One region of the Eubacterium sp. BL-380-WT-2B genome, then DNA from elsewhere that is predicted to be linked to it. Evidence: riboswitches for the same ligand, from Rfam matches in the RefSeq annotation. Region 1 holds a riboswitch; each other region holds the start of a gene.
The links. Region 1 has a riboswitch for molybdenum cofactor ahead of FYJ53_RS02665 (formate/nitrite transporter family protein). Riboswitches for the same ligand answer to the same signal wherever they lie in the genome.
Positions count from the first base shown of each region.

Region 2: another riboswitch for molybdenum cofactor. It lies ahead of FYJ53_RS08035 (4Fe-4S dicluster domain-containing protein); the one in region 1 lies ahead of FYJ53_RS02665 (formate/nitrite transporter family protein).
Region 3: another riboswitch for molybdenum cofactor. It lies ahead of FYJ53_RS16430 (ABC transporter substrate-binding protein); the one in region 1 lies ahead of FYJ53_RS02665 (formate/nitrite transporter family protein).
Region 4: another riboswitch for molybdenum cofactor. It lies ahead of FYJ53_RS13510 (substrate-binding domain-containing protein); the one in region 1 lies ahead of FYJ53_RS02665 (formate/nitrite transporter family protein).

Region 1 is NZ_VUMP01000001.1:555,900-560,098, forward strand. Features, by position in the region: gene FYJ53_RS02650 (KUP/HAK/KT family potassium transporter) at 1-100, opposite strand, end outside; gene FYJ53_RS02655 (hypothetical protein) at 287-1,264, opposite strand; gene FYJ53_RS02660 (PadR family transcriptional regulator) at 1,267-1,602, opposite strand; molybdenum cofactor riboswitch at 1,777-1,900, shown strand; gene FYJ53_RS02665 (formate/nitrite transporter family protein) at 2,307-3,086, shown strand; gene FYJ53_RS02670 (flavoprotein) at 3,216-3,752, shown strand; gene FYJ53_RS02675 (class I SAM-dependent methyltransferase) at 3,894-4,199, shown strand, end outside.
Region 2 is NZ_VUMP01000003.1:400,875-405,073, reverse strand. Features, by position in the region: gene FYJ53_RS08040 (aldehyde ferredoxin oxidoreductase family protein) at 1-1,296, opposite strand, end outside; gene FYJ53_RS08035 (4Fe-4S dicluster domain-containing protein) at 1,299-1,754, opposite strand; molybdenum cofactor riboswitch at 1,899-2,012, opposite strand; gene FYJ53_RS08030 (helix-turn-helix transcriptional regulator) at 2,187-2,402, shown strand; gene FYJ53_RS08025 (helix-turn-helix transcriptional regulator) at 2,399-2,614, shown strand; gene FYJ53_RS08020 (DUF3169 family protein) at 2,616-3,386, shown strand; gene FYJ53_RS08015 (MATE family efflux transporter) at 3,428-4,199, opposite strand, start outside.
Region 3 is NZ_VUMP01000008.1:80,633-84,831, forward strand. Features, by position in the region: gene FYJ53_RS16420 (ABC transporter ATP-binding protein) at 1-177, opposite strand, end outside; gene FYJ53_RS16425 (iron ABC transporter permease) at 177-1,184, opposite strand; gene FYJ53_RS16430 (ABC transporter substrate-binding protein) at 1,249-2,289, opposite strand; molybdenum cofactor riboswitch at 2,281-2,416, opposite strand; gene FYJ53_RS16435 (hypothetical protein) at 2,509-3,423, opposite strand; gene gpmA (2,3-diphosphoglycerate-dependent phosphoglycerate mutase) at 3,664-4,199, shown strand, end outside.
Region 4 is NZ_VUMP01000006.1:233,340-237,538, reverse strand. Features, by position in the region: gene FYJ53_RS13515 (ABC transporter permease) at 1-704, opposite strand, end outside; gene FYJ53_RS13520 (ABC transporter ATP-binding protein) at 1-13, opposite strand, end outside; gene FYJ53_RS13510 (substrate-binding domain-containing protein) at 784-1,656, opposite strand; molybdenum cofactor riboswitch at 1,746-1,863, opposite strand; gene FYJ53_RS13505 ((2Fe-2S) ferredoxin domain-containing protein) at 2,004-2,255, shown strand; gene FYJ53_RS13500 ([Fe-Fe] hydrogenase large subunit C-terminal domain-containing protein) at 2,242-3,942, shown strand; gene FYJ53_RS13495 (PP2C family protein-serine/threonine phosphatase) at 3,942-4,199, shown strand, end outside.

The DNA of each region.
Region 1 (4,199 bases):
ACATCGGCGAGGTGCCGATATCACCGTAGACGACGCCAAGGGCTACAATGGCAGCGCCCAGGCTAACAGGAATTTCTGTCGATTTTTTTAAGTGTCTCATTTTAATCCTCTACTTTTCCTCTTGGTGTATTAAAAGACAACCTCCGTGTTGCAAAACACTGCGGACACGAATGTTTCGAATACTTATACCCTTTTATCGGAAAATTTATATATTTTTAACAAGAAATTTATGAAAAGTTATAAAGAAAATAGACCCGGCAGAAGCTGCCAGGTCTGCTGCAATTCCTTAACGGTCATACCAGAAGCCTTTGAACAGGGTGACACCCATTTCAAGAAGGAGCGCAAAAAGAATGATCGCCATGAAGTACAGGTTAAAATGGGTTAGAAAGCCTGTGACGGCTGCATTCGACAAGCTGCTGGAAATCGCTGCGATAAAAGCGCTGTTTAAAATCTGCTGATCAGACAGAAGGATCAGCGTCAGAGCTGCGCTCAGGACACCTGAGACCACTGTGACAATAGCCAGCCTTTTAGTGTAACGGCCTTCATAGAGTTTAAAGCTTTCATTCATAATGCCGAGGATCGTGAAGCCTGCGAAGACATACCATAGCTGGTGAATGCGGTCTACGTTAAACACAGGGATAAAAGGCTGATCTGCGCTGAATTTTGCGCAGATAATCTGAGGAGCGGCCAGAAAGATTACACAGAAGATCACAGAAAAAATGATGCCGGCGATGGGCTCTCCCTTTGGAATAACAGATTTTCTTTCTGGAACCGGGGGCAGACTGTCAAGCTCACTGCCGCCAAAATTAAGGGCGACATTTTTTCGTTCAAAGACCGCGAAAATAAAAGTAACCGCGCCAAAAGCAGCGATAAGGCCAGTGATCAGTGTACCAATCCATGAGAAAAGGGTAATGTACAGTGCCTCGTGACTGTCCGTGAAAAATGAGATAAATCCAGAAAGAACAAGCCCGAAGGTCACAGAAGCCAGAACGATGCCGGTAACCATTTTGTATTGGCTGTAATAGGCAGGGCCGATAAGGTGGTCGCGGCCTTCAGGCATATAGCTCATGGCCAGCTCTGACGGGGTTCCCAGCTCCGTGAGAATGACCCGGACATCACGGTCTTCAGGCATCAGACCATCGCACCGGGCCTCCAGCATATCTTCGATGAGCGAGTGCAGCTCTTTGTCAATATCGTTTCGCAGTCGGGCAGGCAGCCGCCTTGTAACCGCGTAGACATACCGATCAATCAGTTCGTTTTTCATTTTTATTCCTCCTCAAAAATCTGATTTATGCTGCTGACTGTTTTATCCCAATGCTGTTTTAACTGCCGGCAAATTTCATTGCCGAATTCAGTCGTCTGGTAGTACTTTCGCGGCTTTGGTCCGTCTGTCTGCCAGGAGCTTTCGAGAAGCTCCTGGCTTTCGAGGCGTCTGAGCAGCGGGTAGAGCGTATTTGCCTCTGCCGCGATACCCTTTTCATTGAGTGTGTTTACCAGATTGTAGCCGTACATGGGTATTTTCAGCTGGCTTAAAACACAGAGCACCAGTGTTCCCCGGCGCAGCTCTGATACCATACTTGACAAAACACTATCCTTTTCCAAATGACGGCCCTCCTTTATTTGCTGTTAATCACATTATAGTGTGTTATACACAGTATGTCAAGAAGATACAGTATTTTGTTTGAAAATGTCTGAAAGAAAAGGCTGGACTTCATGCTGGAAATGATTTATAATAAACGTAACATTGGTTTCAGTTTATCTGGAAGAAATAAACAAAAAAATAACCGCATTCGAGTCCAAAAGCCTAAAGGAAGTGAAGCCCCCATGGCCGGGGACCGATGAGTATATCTGGAAACGGATATGCTTTCCGTGTTTGAGAAGAATGCAGATGATTCCTGAAAATTTTCAGGGGCATATTTCGACACGGGAGAAGTATGCCCTTTTTTAATGATTTTTCAAAAGATGGTTATTTTATCCATGAGCTCCTGCTGCCTTTTGTCATTAAAAACAAAAGGCACTAATCTATATAATCTACCAAGTCAAAGGGCCGTCGCATCCTCGGCGGCCGTTTGAATCCTTTGCTGAATGGAGCAGGACCATGCGGTTCTGCTTTTTGTGTTTTGAAATATAAGTTATTTTTATATTTAACTTATAAAAATTTCTTAAAAATTAACGTTATAGCGATTTGATGCTATTTTATAATGTTTAAAATATAAAAATAAGGCTAAATAGGATAAAAATTTATACTTTTACAACGCTTGAAGTTATGATATAATTCTGAAATAAACATTCAGGAGGTGCGTGAAATGAATGGTTTTCTTTCTCCGGCGGAGATCGGAGAAGTGTGGGTTGGGAATGGTGTGAAAAAGGCCTCCCTCTCCATTGGTAAAATGCTGATTCTCGGCATTTTTGCAGGTATTTTTATTGGCTTTGGCGCCCATGGATTTTTACTGGCGACAGGAATTGGCAAAGGCGCCTTAAGCGAGGCTATGCTCGCTAAGTTTATTGGCGCTTCGGTATTCCCGGCAGGCTTGATGATGGTAATATTATGCGGCGCAGAGCTGTTTACAGGCAATAACCTGATGACACTGGCCCTGATGGATAAAAAAATTACCATCAAAGGGATGCTGACAAACTGGGTGGTTGTTTATATCGGCAATTTAATCGGATCGATTTTGTTGGCTTTTGTTTTGGCCAAAAGCGGTCTTTATGCAGACGCGGTGCTGGAAAAAGCGGTGGCCGTTGCACAGGCAAAGGCTGGGATGCCTTTTTCAACAGCGCTTATCCGCGGTATTCTATGTAATATGCTGGTTGTTTTAGCGTGCTGGATGCAGGCCGGCTCAAAGGATATGATCGGCAAAATCTTTGCGATCTGGTTTCCGATCATGCTTTTTGTTTTTGCGGGCTTTGAACATAGTGTTGCCAATATGACCTATATTCCTCTTGGAATTTTCCTGGGGGCAGATGTCAGCTGGGGGCAGATGTTTATCAACAATCTGCTGCCTGTCACACTCGGCAATATTATCGGCGGCGCCATAATCGTACCATGCGCTTACTATTATGCATACATTCGTAAAAATAACTAGAGAATGATAAAGGAATACCTTTATATATATAAGGGTATTCTTAATATAAATTTGAAAGCGGTTTACGTCTTCTGTTTTATCTGTGCTATAATGAATGAGAAAATTTAAATGTTTACAGGAGAAATGAAAATGCTGATTGGAAAAAACATAACCATTGGGATTACGGCATGTACGCCGGTTGACCAGATTCCTGGACTCATCCGGATGCTGCGAAATGAAAAAGCAGAGGTAAAGGTGATATTAACCCCGAATGCCCTTAATTTTATTACACCGCTTCCATTGCGGCGCGTGTCGGGGAATCCGGTTGAAATCGACCAGTTTGAGGAACCAAAGGTATGGGATCCTGAGCACAAAACCTCTGACCAGTCTGATTTGCTGCTGATCGCTCCAGCCTCGGCCAATACCATTGGCAAAGCGGCCAATGGCATAGCGGATAATTTACTGACGACGACCATTCTTTCCACCACAGCCCCCATTGTGTTTGCCAATAACATTAATCCGATGATGTACAGCAAGCCCAGTGTGCAGCGGAATATCCAGACTTTAAAGGAAGATGGCTGTATTTTTGTTGAAAACGGGGAGGGCAGAGCGCCCAACCGCATGCCGTCTAATGAACAGATTTTCCAGACGATCATCAAGGCATTGGAGAAAATGACAGAAATTTAGAAAATGGAAAAGTAGGGTAAAAAATTGTCTTTGTTGGAAACAGCATGGACAATTTTAAATAAAAGAGATAAAATGTAATAGGAAATATTTTCAGAATCAACTAAAAAAATAATCCAGTAAAACAGGAAATGTGGTGAAGCTATGAATGGATTAGTAAACTGGGCGGCAATTTCAGAATTAAGCCATCCGGCAGGCAAGGCGAGCCCAATGAACAGCGACCCTGCAAAAATGTGGGGCGCGGTTGCGCGTATGTACAATAAAATGGCACAGCTGGAAAGAGAGTACACACAGAATCAGCTGGACGCTTTGATTATTACAAAGGAAGATACAGTATTGGACGTGGGCTGTGGGCCTGGCAGGCTTTCTGTGCCGATTGCCGGTATGGCGAAAAGTGTCACCAGCCTGGATGTGTCCCAGCAAATGCTGGAAAAGTGTCAGGAAAACGCT
Region 2 (4,199 bases), on a different contig from region 1:
AGCGCGTCCATCATAAGCGGGCATTTCCTGTTTTTTAACGGACATGGACAACTCTGGCGCACCGTGTTTTTCTGCCAGGCGGTACGAGCCCTGAGCCAGCTCAACACCAAAGCCTTCCATTTTTCCTGTGAGCTCTGTCAGATCAACCATGGCCTGTGCGTCGCCAAAGGGCAGCGGACGGCCAATTTCTTCCTCACTCAGAAGCCCCTTTTCGTAAAGCTCCATGGCACAGGCAATGGTAGAACCAAGTGTGATCGGGTCCATGCCATACTGGTTACAGAGGAAATTGGCTTTGCAGATAGCAGCCAGATCATTGACACCACAGTCTGCACCATAGGACCAGCCGGCCTCGTATTCTGGGCCTTCACCCATGGACTTAAACGGCCCGTCCGGGATTCTGGTCACGCGGCCGCAGCCAATGGAGCAGCCAAAGCAGCCCTTGTTTTTAACCAGATAAGAATCGACCAGCGCTTCACCAGAGGTATCATCTGCCTTATCATAGACACCGCCGTCACGCCAGTTGCGAAGCGGCAGGCCACCGACTTCGTTGATCATATTGACCAGAACCTCAGTGCCATAGGTCGGCAGTCCTCCACCCGTAACGGGGTGTTCCTTGAGCTTGGTACGGGCATCGGTCATCGCTGCCATAAAACCTTCAGGCCGCGCCACTGTTACCCCGCCGCTTCCGCGAACCACTACAGCCTTTAGCTTTTTGCTGCCCATCACAGCGCCCATACCACCACGGCCTGCTGCGCGGTGCTTGTCATTCATGATGGCAGAATACAGGCAGCCCTGTTCACCGGTCGGGCCAATACAGGCGACACGCGCGCCTTCTCCGCAAGCTTCCTCCAGTGCTTCGGTCGTTTCATAAACGTCCTTCCCCCAGAGGTCTGAGGCATCTCTGAGCTCCACTGTGTCGTCATTGATATACAGGTAAACCGGACGGTCACTCTGGTTTTCAAAAATAATTCCGTCATAGCCTGCAAATTTCAGTTCGGGGCCAAAATGACCGCCGGAGTTTGAAGCGCCGATGGTTCCTGTCAAAGGCGCCTTTGCCACGACCTCATACCGCCCGCTGCAGGAAGCAGCCGTACCGGTCAACGGTCCTGTCATAAAAATCATTTTATTATCCGGACCAAGCGGGTCTACCTGCGGGTCTACCTCGTCACAGAAATATTTTGTTCCCAGGCCACGCGCGCCAATAAAATCATGGGCGGCCTGCATGTTAAGCGGTTCCTTTTTGATGGTTCCTGCTTCCAGATCAACGCGGATTAATTGTCCCATCCATCCATTCATCGTTATCCCTCCAATCCATAAACGTCTTTCAGCTGATCCGCAATGGCCTTTTTACGTTCCATTTCAACCGCTTCGCCATAGACAATGGCGCCAGACGGACAAAACTTGGCACATTTTGGATCGCCGTCACACAGATCGCATTTAAACACTTTTCTCTTAACCGGATTAAAGCTGATGTTGCCGAGCGGGCAGGCGTTCATACACATTTTACACACGATACATTTTGCTTCATCCATAACAAATGCACCGTTTTCATTCCTTGAGATCGCGCCCACCGGACACACCTTCATGCAAGCTGGTTCCTCACATTGCATACACATCACAGGAATGGTTACGGCTGCTTTTTCATAATCCATCACTGTTACATTTGACAATGATGGATTAAATTCCTGATAGTGTCCAAAAGAACAGACCAGTTCGCAGGTTCTGCAGCTTATGCACTTTTCAGGTTTAATCATGAGTTGTTTGCTCATACGCTTCTGGATACTGCCGACGCAGTACCCTCACACCTCCTTTGTGGTAAGTTTACAAAATGAGAATCGCTTTGTGTCCTGGAATTCAGGAAAACACAAAGCCCGCAGAAATAGCTTTATACATAGTAAAAGCAGTTTCTACGGGCTCCTTTGCAAAGATGGCAGACAACAGGGTTGCCCCTGTTACCCATTGGCTGGAAAGGCCCCGGAAGGGTCTTTCCAGCTTCAGAGCAATTCTATTGTTATCATTATCATAGCACATTTTTAAATTCTTGTAAACGTCTTAAAATTTTCTAAAGATTTATTTTTTCTTTTTTATCAAATTTTTGTTTGACAAATATTTTTGTCAATGTTAAACTATTTTTGACAAGAATATTTGTCAAGATGACAAAAATCATATACAAAGGAGGCCTGAGCATGCCCCTCAAAAACCGATTAAAAGAGTTCCGGGCCCGAGATAAAATCAATCAGTCAGAGCTTGGTAAGCTGGCCGGTGTATCCAGGCAAACCATCAGTTTAATTGAACGCGGAGATTATTCTCCTTCCGTAACGCTGGCGCTTAAAATTGCCCGGATTTTTAATACCTCCGTTGAGGACATTTTTACCTATTCAGATGAGGAGGACTCAGAATGAACACGCACAAAAACCACCTGAAAGATTACAGAATCAAACAAAAGCTTACGCCCGCACAGCTTGGCGAGCTGGCTGGCGTATCCAGGCAAACCATCTTTTTGATCGAGGAAAACCTTTATTCTCCCTCTGTCCGGCTTGCCGCAAAATTCGCAGATATTTTCAATACTACCATCGATTCCCTTTTTACCCATACCCTCGAGGAGGAAAAATGACATGAAAGCAAAAGAAAGCAAACACATTTACCTGAAATTTTTTACCCTGATCATCATATGCGGCTTTTTAGGCGGGCTGGCTGGCTTCCTGCTGAACTATCCAGGCTTTGACATTGTCGATAGCGTACAGCTGCTTCAAAACAACATTCTGGACTACGGCCTATATATATCTTCTGCCGGTTCTGTTGTTTTAATGCTCATCACCGCTCTGTTTTACCTTTCCGCAAGAAATACCTACAGACAGCTGGAAACAAACGATTCGGATGCACTTTATGAAAAAGCCGACCACCTCTGTGATACAGGGATAATCTTTGGCAACATCACGCTGATTTTCACCTTTGCTTTTTACGGTATCAATGTCAGCGGCATACACAATAACAGCTCCACTTCCCTTTTATGGGCACTCGCGGCATTTTTACTGCCAGTTATCTTCTGCGTTATCTTCCAGATTCTCTTTGTGAATCTGACCAAAAAGATGAATCCGGAAAAACAGGGAAACCCGCTGGATTTAAATTTTAAAAAGATCTGGATGAACAGCAATGATGAGGCGGAAAAATTCATTCTCTACAAGGCTGCCTATAAAACCTTTCAAATTATGCAGATGGCCTTTCTCATTGTCATGGTGCTGCTCATGTTTGCGGCCCTGACCACCCCCATTGGCGCGTTTCCTTTTATGATCATTGGTATTTTATGGGGACTGCAGAGCACACTGTGCTGCATCTTTTCCATGAATCTTCAAAAAAGCAAAAAAATAGACAGTGATGACTGTTAAACCAAAAAGGAGGTGCGCCGAAACGGCGTACCTCCTTTTTATCAGGCCTTCACTGCGTTCTTAATGCTTAAATCCATCCATTTCCTGCGTTTCCAACGGACTAAAAACATGGCAGCTCTCAGGATTTCATCACAGGCCATGGCGATCCATATCCCGATCAGTCCCCACCCCAGTATAATGCCTAAAACATAACACAGAACCACCGATACAAACCATTGTGAGCCAATACCAAGGGCGATGGGAAACAGAATGTCATTGGCCGCCTGAAGTGAGCGGACCATCACCATATTTACCGCACGGCCAAGCTCCAGAAAAATATCAATGAACATCACCTGCTTACCGAGGGCAATAACTTCCGGGTCAGAGGTGAAAAAACCAAAAATCTGATCACTGAACACAAAGAGCAGAAGCGCCACGCAGAAGGATACCAGCACAGATGACCGGAGTGTGGCCTTTACACGCCTGTCCGCATTGTCATACTCCCTCGCTCCAATCATATAGCCCACTAAAACCTGGGAGGACTGGGAAATTGCATTGCTGTACAGATAAGTGATCATGGCAAACATCACCGCATACACACGAGTTGTAATGACCACCGCGCCGCAGAGATTCACAAATCCCATTGTCACTGTCTGGCTCAGCGTCCAGGAAAGTGTCTCACCACCCGAAGGGATCCCGATAAACAGAAGCCTTTTAAGCATGGCGGACGGGAAAGGCCGCAATGTTTTTAAGGACATTCCCGGTTTGATTTTTTTAACGAACAGGCAGACAACAATCACCACCCCAACAAGCTTGGCGATGTTGCTTGAGATG
Region 3 (4,199 bases), on a different contig from region 1:
ATTACCCTCCCTGGGCTTAAAAAGGCCTGCAATACAGTTGAGCAGCGTTGTTTTCCCCGCTCCGTTTGGTCCCAGAATGGATATTACCCGCCCAGCGTTAAGGGTAAAGTCAATACTTTTTAGCAGAGGAGCGGCTTCATCATAGGAGAAGGACAACTTTTCAATTTGTATCTTCATCAGCTTACCTTTGCTTTCTGCCGGTATAAAAGCCAGGCAAAGAAGGGCGCGCCGATGAGTCCTGTCAAAACCGAAAGCGGAATTTCCAGAGAGGTGGCGGTCCGGGCGATGGTATCAATGAGAAGAAGAAAAATACCACCCATCAGCATGGTTACCGGGAGAGATTTAATATGGTCGGAGCCGGCCAGCATCCTTGCGAGATGGGGCATGATCAGCCCAATCCAGGCAATGGTTCCGCTGATACAGACCGCACTGGCTGTCAGCAGGCTGGCGATCAGGATGATGATCCATCGGATTTTTTTAACGTTAACCCCAAGGCTCTGGGCTTCAATATCGCCAAAGGAAAGGATGTTGATCCGAAAGGAGAGGCTCAGCAGGATAAACGCGCCAACAGCGAACACAGGCAGCACAGAAAGAATTTCATGAACCTTTATGGAGGCCAGACTGCCCATTTGCCAGAAAACAATGGCGGCGAGATCCGTATCATTTTCAGAAGTGAATTTCATAAGTCCAAGAATTGAGTCCATAAAGCCGCTGGTGATGATACCGGCAAGCACCAGAACAAGGTTGCTCTGGTTGCGCAGGAGCTTTGGAAAGGTCATGGTCATAAGCATGGCGATGATGCCGAAGGCAAAAGCAGACAGCTGACGCGCAAGCATACCGCCGCCCAGCAGGATTGAAAAAGCCGCGCCTACACAGGCGCCCTTGGAGACACCGAGCAAGTCCGGCGATACCAGTGGGTTTTTAAAAATGCCCTGATAGACCGCGCCGCAGAGTGAAAGCACCGCACCAATGCTGACTGCGGCAATGACACGGGGCAGCCGAATGACAAAAAAGACGTTTTCCATGGCCAGATTCCCCGGCTCGCCTGTCATTTTAGTCTGGATGGCATAAAGCATATCCTGAGGGTTAACTGTATAACGCCCAACGCAGCAGGCGATAACCATGAGCGAGAGCAATATGGTGCTCAGTACAATAATGAGATGTCGATGTTTTGTGTTCTTCATAGCAGATAAAATGAAAGGGCCGGCAGGCAATTGCACAGCCCGCCAGCCCGGAAGACCTCAATGCTTATTGAAGCCCAAGCTGTTCCTTGGTAAAGGTTTTGCCGTAGACCATCTGATAGAAGGCATCGACATCCTTCATAAAATCATCTGAGCTGTAAAGATCACCGTGAAGATTATTAGCTGCCCAGCAGACTCCCAGTACAGAGGAGGCGGTGGGGTAGTCCCACGGCTCCAGAGAGGATGGAAAGACATAAACGGCCTTATCCTGTACGGCTTTAATGCTGCTCCAGGCCGGGTCGTTCAGAAGATCGTCGGCCTTGTATTTAGCATAGGAGGGTATCCAGATAATATCGGGATTCCAGCCGACAATCTGTTCAATGCTCACATCGGCGAACTCCCCTTTTTTATCGACCCCGCTGACTGCGTTAGTACCGCCGGCCTTTTCGATAATATAGGTCTGAATCATGGCGTCGGGCGCAACGGTGAGAGGGCTGGAACCGCCTAAAAATAAAATGGACGGTTTTTCAGAGGCTGAACCCACCTTTTTGCTGACATCGGCGATTTTATCGTCGATAAAGGAAGTGATTTCTTCCGCGCGTTTGTCCTCACCCAGAGCCTTTCCGACAATTTTCAGAGAGTTGGTGACTGTGTCGAAGCTTTCATCATTGGGGAGAGCAACAACTGCCGGGACATTGACTTCGGCGAACTGGTCGGCTTGATTGGCGAAACGTTCAGGCAGAATAGCGAGGTCTGCGCCCAACTCCATAACTGTTTCCATATTGATATCCTTGGCCTTACCGATTTGCGGCAGGTCGTCATATCCGTCGATTACTTCCTCGTACAGGCCACGGGCCATATCTTTATTTCCAAATCCGACAATGTATTTGCCACCGCCGCCAATGACAACCGCAGTATTTAAGGATGGATTGTGTGTTCCCACCACCTTCGTCGCTGGTGCAGGAAGCGTCACCTCGCGTCCGATGGCGTCTGTGACTTTAATCTCGCCGGATGCTTTGTCTGACGAGTCCTCCTGCTTTGGGCTGCAGGCAGTCATACTTAAAATTAAAGTAAGGACCAGAATCATGCACAGTAGTTTTTTTCTCATTTTTTTACTCCTTTTCAAATACAGAAGGTAAAGCCGTTTCCAACAGTACCCTATCGTGGCAAAACCATGAACAAATGATTTTGGGCAATCCGTTTTTAGGTTAAGTCCATCAGAGCTTGTTATATAAATTCATTATAGCACGGTTTGATAACGTTTTAAAGAAGAAAAATAAAACTCCCCGCTCCCTGTGACAGAAGCGGGGTTGCAGATGGATGATTTTTATTGAGGATTCACAAGCTCATCCAGCAGCTTAGGGAGCTTCGCTTCAATTTCCTCGTCTTTAAACTGACAGGTGCCGACAGCCTTATGGCCGCCACCGCCATATTTCAGCATTAAACTGCCAACGTCAATGTTGGAAGTCCGGTTTAAGACCGAATAACCAACAGCCACAGAACAGCCCAGACCACCTTTGCCGCTGACAATCCAGGCAGAAATATTCTGCTTTGGATACATACTGTAAATAAGAAAACGGTTCCCCGTATAAATAGGGTCGACGCCGCGCAGATCAGAGATGATGACATCGCCGTCGGTTCGGGTATATTTGTTTACCATTTCCTTAAACTTGGCGGTTTGCTCAAAATAAACTTCGATACGCTCCTGAACGTCGGAAAGGTTTAGAATCTCATCAGTGGACATGGTACGGCAGGCATCAATGAGCTTTTCCATCAGCTGGTAGTTGGAGATGGTAAAATTACGCCAGCGTCCAAGCCCGGTTCTGGGGTCCATCAGAAAACCGATCAATATCCAGCCTTCCGGGTTTTGAATTTCATCAATAGTCAAATTGCCAGAGTCCACCTTGTCGACGGCGGCCAGCATTTCATTGAAATGTGAAAAGCGTTCCTCACCGCCATAGTATTCGTAAATGATTCTCGCACAGGATGGCGTGATACGGCTTTCACCTTTATATTTGCCTTCAAGCTGGTTGCGCTCAAACTCACTGGAATGATGGTCAAACCAAAGGCCGCAGCCCTCCACAAAAGGGACATTTGCCAGACAGTCATCTTCGTTGACCTCTACCAGGCCATCCTGCAAGTCTTTAGGATGGGCAAATTTCCAGTGGTCAATGATTCCGGCTTCCTTGAGCAGCGCGCCACAGACAAGGCCGTCGAAATCAGAACGGGTAATTAATCTCATAATATTAGCTCTCCCTCTCAGATATTATTATCATCAAACAGGTGTTTTATTGCCTGTATGTCAATTATAGTTGATAACAGCAGGGACTTCAACTTGATTCTAAAGTAAAATTTAGATAAAGATGAGAATGAATCTTAGTTGTAAAAAATAATTGGGTATAAAAAAGAATCATTTTTGAAAAATATGCAATTTCCAGAAATTTTTGGGTATAAAATTTTAAAAGAACTGGAGATGATAAAGATGAAGCTTGTACTTTTAAGACATGGTGAAAGTGAATGGAACCGCCTGAACCTGTTTACAGGATGGACGGACGTAATTTTATCGAATAAAGGTATTAAAGAAGCCGCAGACGCTGGCAATATGCTAAAAGGAAAGGACTACGATTTTGATATCTGTTACACCTCTTTTTTAAAAAGAGCGGTGGATACCTTAAACGTGGTTTTGGATACCATGGACCGGGCCTGGCTGCCAGTCATAAAGGACTGGAAGCTTAACGAACGCCATTATGGCGCCTTGCAAGGGCTGAATAAGGCCGAGACAGCAGAGAAATACGGAGAGGAACAGGTCAAAATCTGGCGCCGATCCTTTGACGTCCGTCCACCGGCTCTGGAACCGGATGACCCCAGAAACCCACAGCTGCAGGAGCAGTATCGAAATGTGGAAAAAAGCGAGCTGCCTTTGGCAGAAAGCCTGAAGGATACGATCACTCGCGTTATCCCTTATTATGAAAATGTGATAAAAAAGGATATGCTTGAGGGCAAACGCGTTCTGCTGGT
Region 4 (4,199 bases), on a different contig from region 1:
TCGCGATTTGCATAAGGGTCTCCTACCATATATTTGTACAGGATCGAATTCGTGACAAAAGAGATGACCAGCAGAATAATGCCCATGGCGATGGAAACAGCGTATTCACCCATGTTATTGTTCATGGCAATAAAGGTGGTCATGACCCGTGTATAGTTTTTTATATTGCCGCCCACGATCATCACAGCACCGACCTCGGATACAGCCCGCCCGAAACCGGTGACCAGAGCGATCATGATGCTGGCCTTAAGCTCCCGGATCAGCAGGAAGAGAATATCCCGGCCGCCTGCCCCAAGGGTTTTACCCATGGTTACCACAACCTGGCCGTTGACAGTGGTGTCGTTAAACACAATGCCCATGATAATAGGCGTAACGAGGATCACCTGGGCGATGATCATGGCAGTGGGCGTGTACATGAGCTTTAAATGCCCTAACGGACCGGAGCGGGCGAGCACCAGTGAGGTGAACAGTCCAATGATGACCGGCGGAAAAGACATAAAAGTGTAAAGCAGCCGGGATACGATCCGCTTTCCCCTGAATTCCTTGATGCCGAGCAGGATGCCCAGTGGCACGCCGAGAACAGTGGAATAAATGGTGGAGGAGAAGGATACATACAAGGAAAGCCCGACAATCTGGTAAATTTCCGGGTCGCCGGAGATCAGAAGATGGAAGGCCTCAATGAAGCCATTGATAATATAATCCATAGGAAACCTCGTCAGTCTGTCAATTCAAAATCAGCGCCCGAAAAAACGGACGCTGACAAATTCTAAATTCAGTTAATGCTTATTTGCTGGCGTTTGGTACAAAGGTTGGTTCGCCGTTGATTTTATAATCAGCGATGGCCTTTTGCGCTTCGTCGCTTAAAATCCATTCCTGGAATTTTTTGGCGCCGTCGGTGTTCAGCTCAGCACTGACCTTGTCAGGGTTGACGACAATGACTCCGTACTGGTTATACAGGTTATCATCCTTTTCGACAACAACTTCAAGATCCAGATTATCCTTCATATTTAACCAGGTAGCGCGGTCAGACAGGGTATAGGCTAATTTTTCATTGGCCATTTTCAGGGTGTCGCCCATGCCAGAGCCGGATTCGATGTACCAGGGCTGTCCTGCAGGGGTAACGCCTGCTTTTTCCCACAGGCCCAGCTCCTTGGTATGGGTACCGGATTTGTCGCCTCTGGATACAAATTCAGACTGGGTTTCAGCAATGGTCTGGAAGGCTTTTACCGCGTCGTTTGGAGCGACTTCCTTCAGTTTTGCCGGGTCATCCTTACTGCCCAGAACAATGAAGTCATTGTACATAACGTCAAAACGTTCGATGCCATAGCCTTCCTTGACAAAATCCTCTTCCTGAGATTTTGCATGAACCAGAAGCACATCGGCTTCTCCGTTTTTGCCCATTTCAATGGCTTTACCCGTTCCGACGGCCACAACCTTTACGGCAATGCCGGTTTCCTCTTCAAACTTGGGCAGGAGCACATCAAGCAAACCGCTGTCCTGTGTGCTGGTGGTGGTGGCCATAATAATTTCACCGTTGGAGCCTGGCTCCAGCTTTTCGGTTTTAGCAGTATTGTTGTTGCTGCTGCATCCTGCCAGGCCGATGACCATGGTCATCGTCAACAGCGCGGCCAGAACCAGTGTTAATTTTTTTTTCATTTCTCTTCCTCCTTGATAATGAAAATTAAATATATAAAAGAATAATCTTCTATACCATTATAATTTGCGAGGAGGAAATAAACGCAGTGCGCACGTTTATCATCTATCCTTCTCACAATGGAAAGCACAGCCGTTTCCCGCTGCACTCTGACGATTTTGAATCCATGGATTGACTTTAGGATAAAAAATTCGGATAGATAAATCTTTAAAACGATTTCGATATGACTATTTTAACAGAAAATGGCGAAGAATTCAAGCGGCAGTACTAATTGACAAGGGCTGTCAGGCGTGCTAGGATTAATCTGTCAGAAGAACACAGGGATTAGAACAATATTGAGGAGTAAAAAATGAAGGAAATACATATTTGTATTGGCAGTGCCTGCCATGTCAAGGGTTCCTATCAGGTGGTACAGCGCTTCAAGGAGCTGGTGGCTGAACGGGGCCTCGAAAATGAAGTGGAGCTGATGGGTACCTTCTGTCTGGACGCCTGCAGCGACGGGGTGGCTGTCAAGGTTGACGATCATATTTATACGGTTAAGCCAGAGGGCGTTGACCAGCTGTTTGACCAGATAATGGAGGGAAATAATGGGTGTCATTAATTTTACCAGGGCGAGCTGCCGGAATTGTTATAAATGTATTCGATACTGTCCGGTAAAGGCCATTAAACTGATGGATAATCAGGCTCAGATCGTTGAGGATCTGTGCATTGGCTGCGGTAACTGTTTTCGGATTTGTCCCCAGAATGCCAAATATGTGGCCAGCGATGTGGACAGCATCAGGCAGTGGCTGGAGGAGGGACCGGTGGTTCTGAGTTTGGCGCCGTCCTTTCCCGCCGGGTTTAATACGGAAGACCCGCTGCAGGTACTGGGCGGGCTGCGGGCTCTGGGATTTACAGTGATTGAGGAGACTGCTATTGGGGCAGAGCAGGTCTCAAAATACTATGCCAAGGATTACTGGGGCACAAAACGCCATGTGATCACAACCTCCTGCCCGACGGTTAACATGATGATCGAAAAATATTATCCCGATGTGGTGGAATACCTGAGTGAGGTGGTATCTCCCATGACCGCTCACGGTATGATGCTGAAGGAAAGGTATCCCAACGCGAAAGTTGTGTTCGCAGGGCCCTGCATCTCAAAGAAGATGGAAGCCGTCGACGCTGCCAGTCCGATCATCGACGGCGTGCTGACCTTTGATGAGCTGGATGTGTGGTTTAAGGAAGAAGGGATTAATGTAGCCGATATGCCAGCAGGCAGCTTTGACGCGACGGGCTGTAACGTGGCGCGCTTCTATCCGCTGGCCGGAGGTGTGGAAAAGACCAGTGTACCAGGTGTGCAGGGCGTCCGGCGGGTCATAAAAATTGACGGCCTCAAAAACTGCCGTGACTTTCTGGATGATATCGGTAAGCTGGAGGGCCAGTACTGGATCGAAATGAACGCCTGCGTCGAGGGCTGTGTCAACGGCCCGGGTAATACCCACAGCCCTCTGGTCAAGTATGAGCGGATCGAGCGCGTGACAGATTACATTAATAATAATGCCCGGAAGGACCCGGAAACACCGGAGCAGGCACCAGATTTCAGCCGTGGCTTCGCTGTTGAGAAAAAGGACCCCTTTGCGGGTGTGCCGGAGGAAGCCATTGAAGAAATTCTGCGGCAGACAGGAAAATTCACCCCGAAAGACGAGCTGAACTGCGGTACCTGCGGTTATGACAGCTGCCGTGAAAAAGCCGCGGCGGTTTACTGCGGCATGGCAGAGCTGGACATGTGCCTGCCTTTTATGCGCAACCGCAACGAGGCCATCTCCAATTTAATTATCGCGTCGACGCCAAACGCCATCGCGGTGCTGGACAAGGATTTCAGGATCGTTGATTTTAACGGGGCAGCCGAAAAGCTGTTCAAGACCGCCAAAACCGATGTGCTGCACAAAAATTTCGTTGAAGTCTTTGACTACAACCCGTTCAAAAAGCTGGACAATGTCGAGGGCAATTATTACAGCGGACGGGGACTTTACGCCCGCGGCAATATCCATTTTATGGAAATTCTGACCTATATCCCGGGACAGAAGATGTACATGGGAATATTTGTGGACATCTCCAGAGAGATCAAAAAAGAACGGGCATATCAGAAGATGCAGGAAGAAACCCTGGATATGGCCCAGAAGGTCATCGACAAGCAGATGCGCGTCGCCCATGAAATCGCAGAGCTGCTGGGTGAAACCACTGCCGAGACCAAAGTTACGCTGACCCGGCTGCAAAAGGTTGTAGGAACAAGAGAGGAAGAGGAATAATGGCTTTTTTTGTCGATATTGCCCATGACAGCATCAATAAGCACCACCAGGAGCTGTGCGGCGATAATGTGGAAATCCGCATCAACGATGAGAGCGTGATCGTTGTTCTGGCCGACGGGCTTGGAAGCGGTGTGAAAGCCAATATCCTGGCGACCATGACCTCCACCATTGCGGCGACCATGCTGGAGGACAAGATGTCGCTCAAGGATGTGGTGGAAACGCTGGAGGCCACCCTCCCGGTCTGCCAGGTCCGGAAG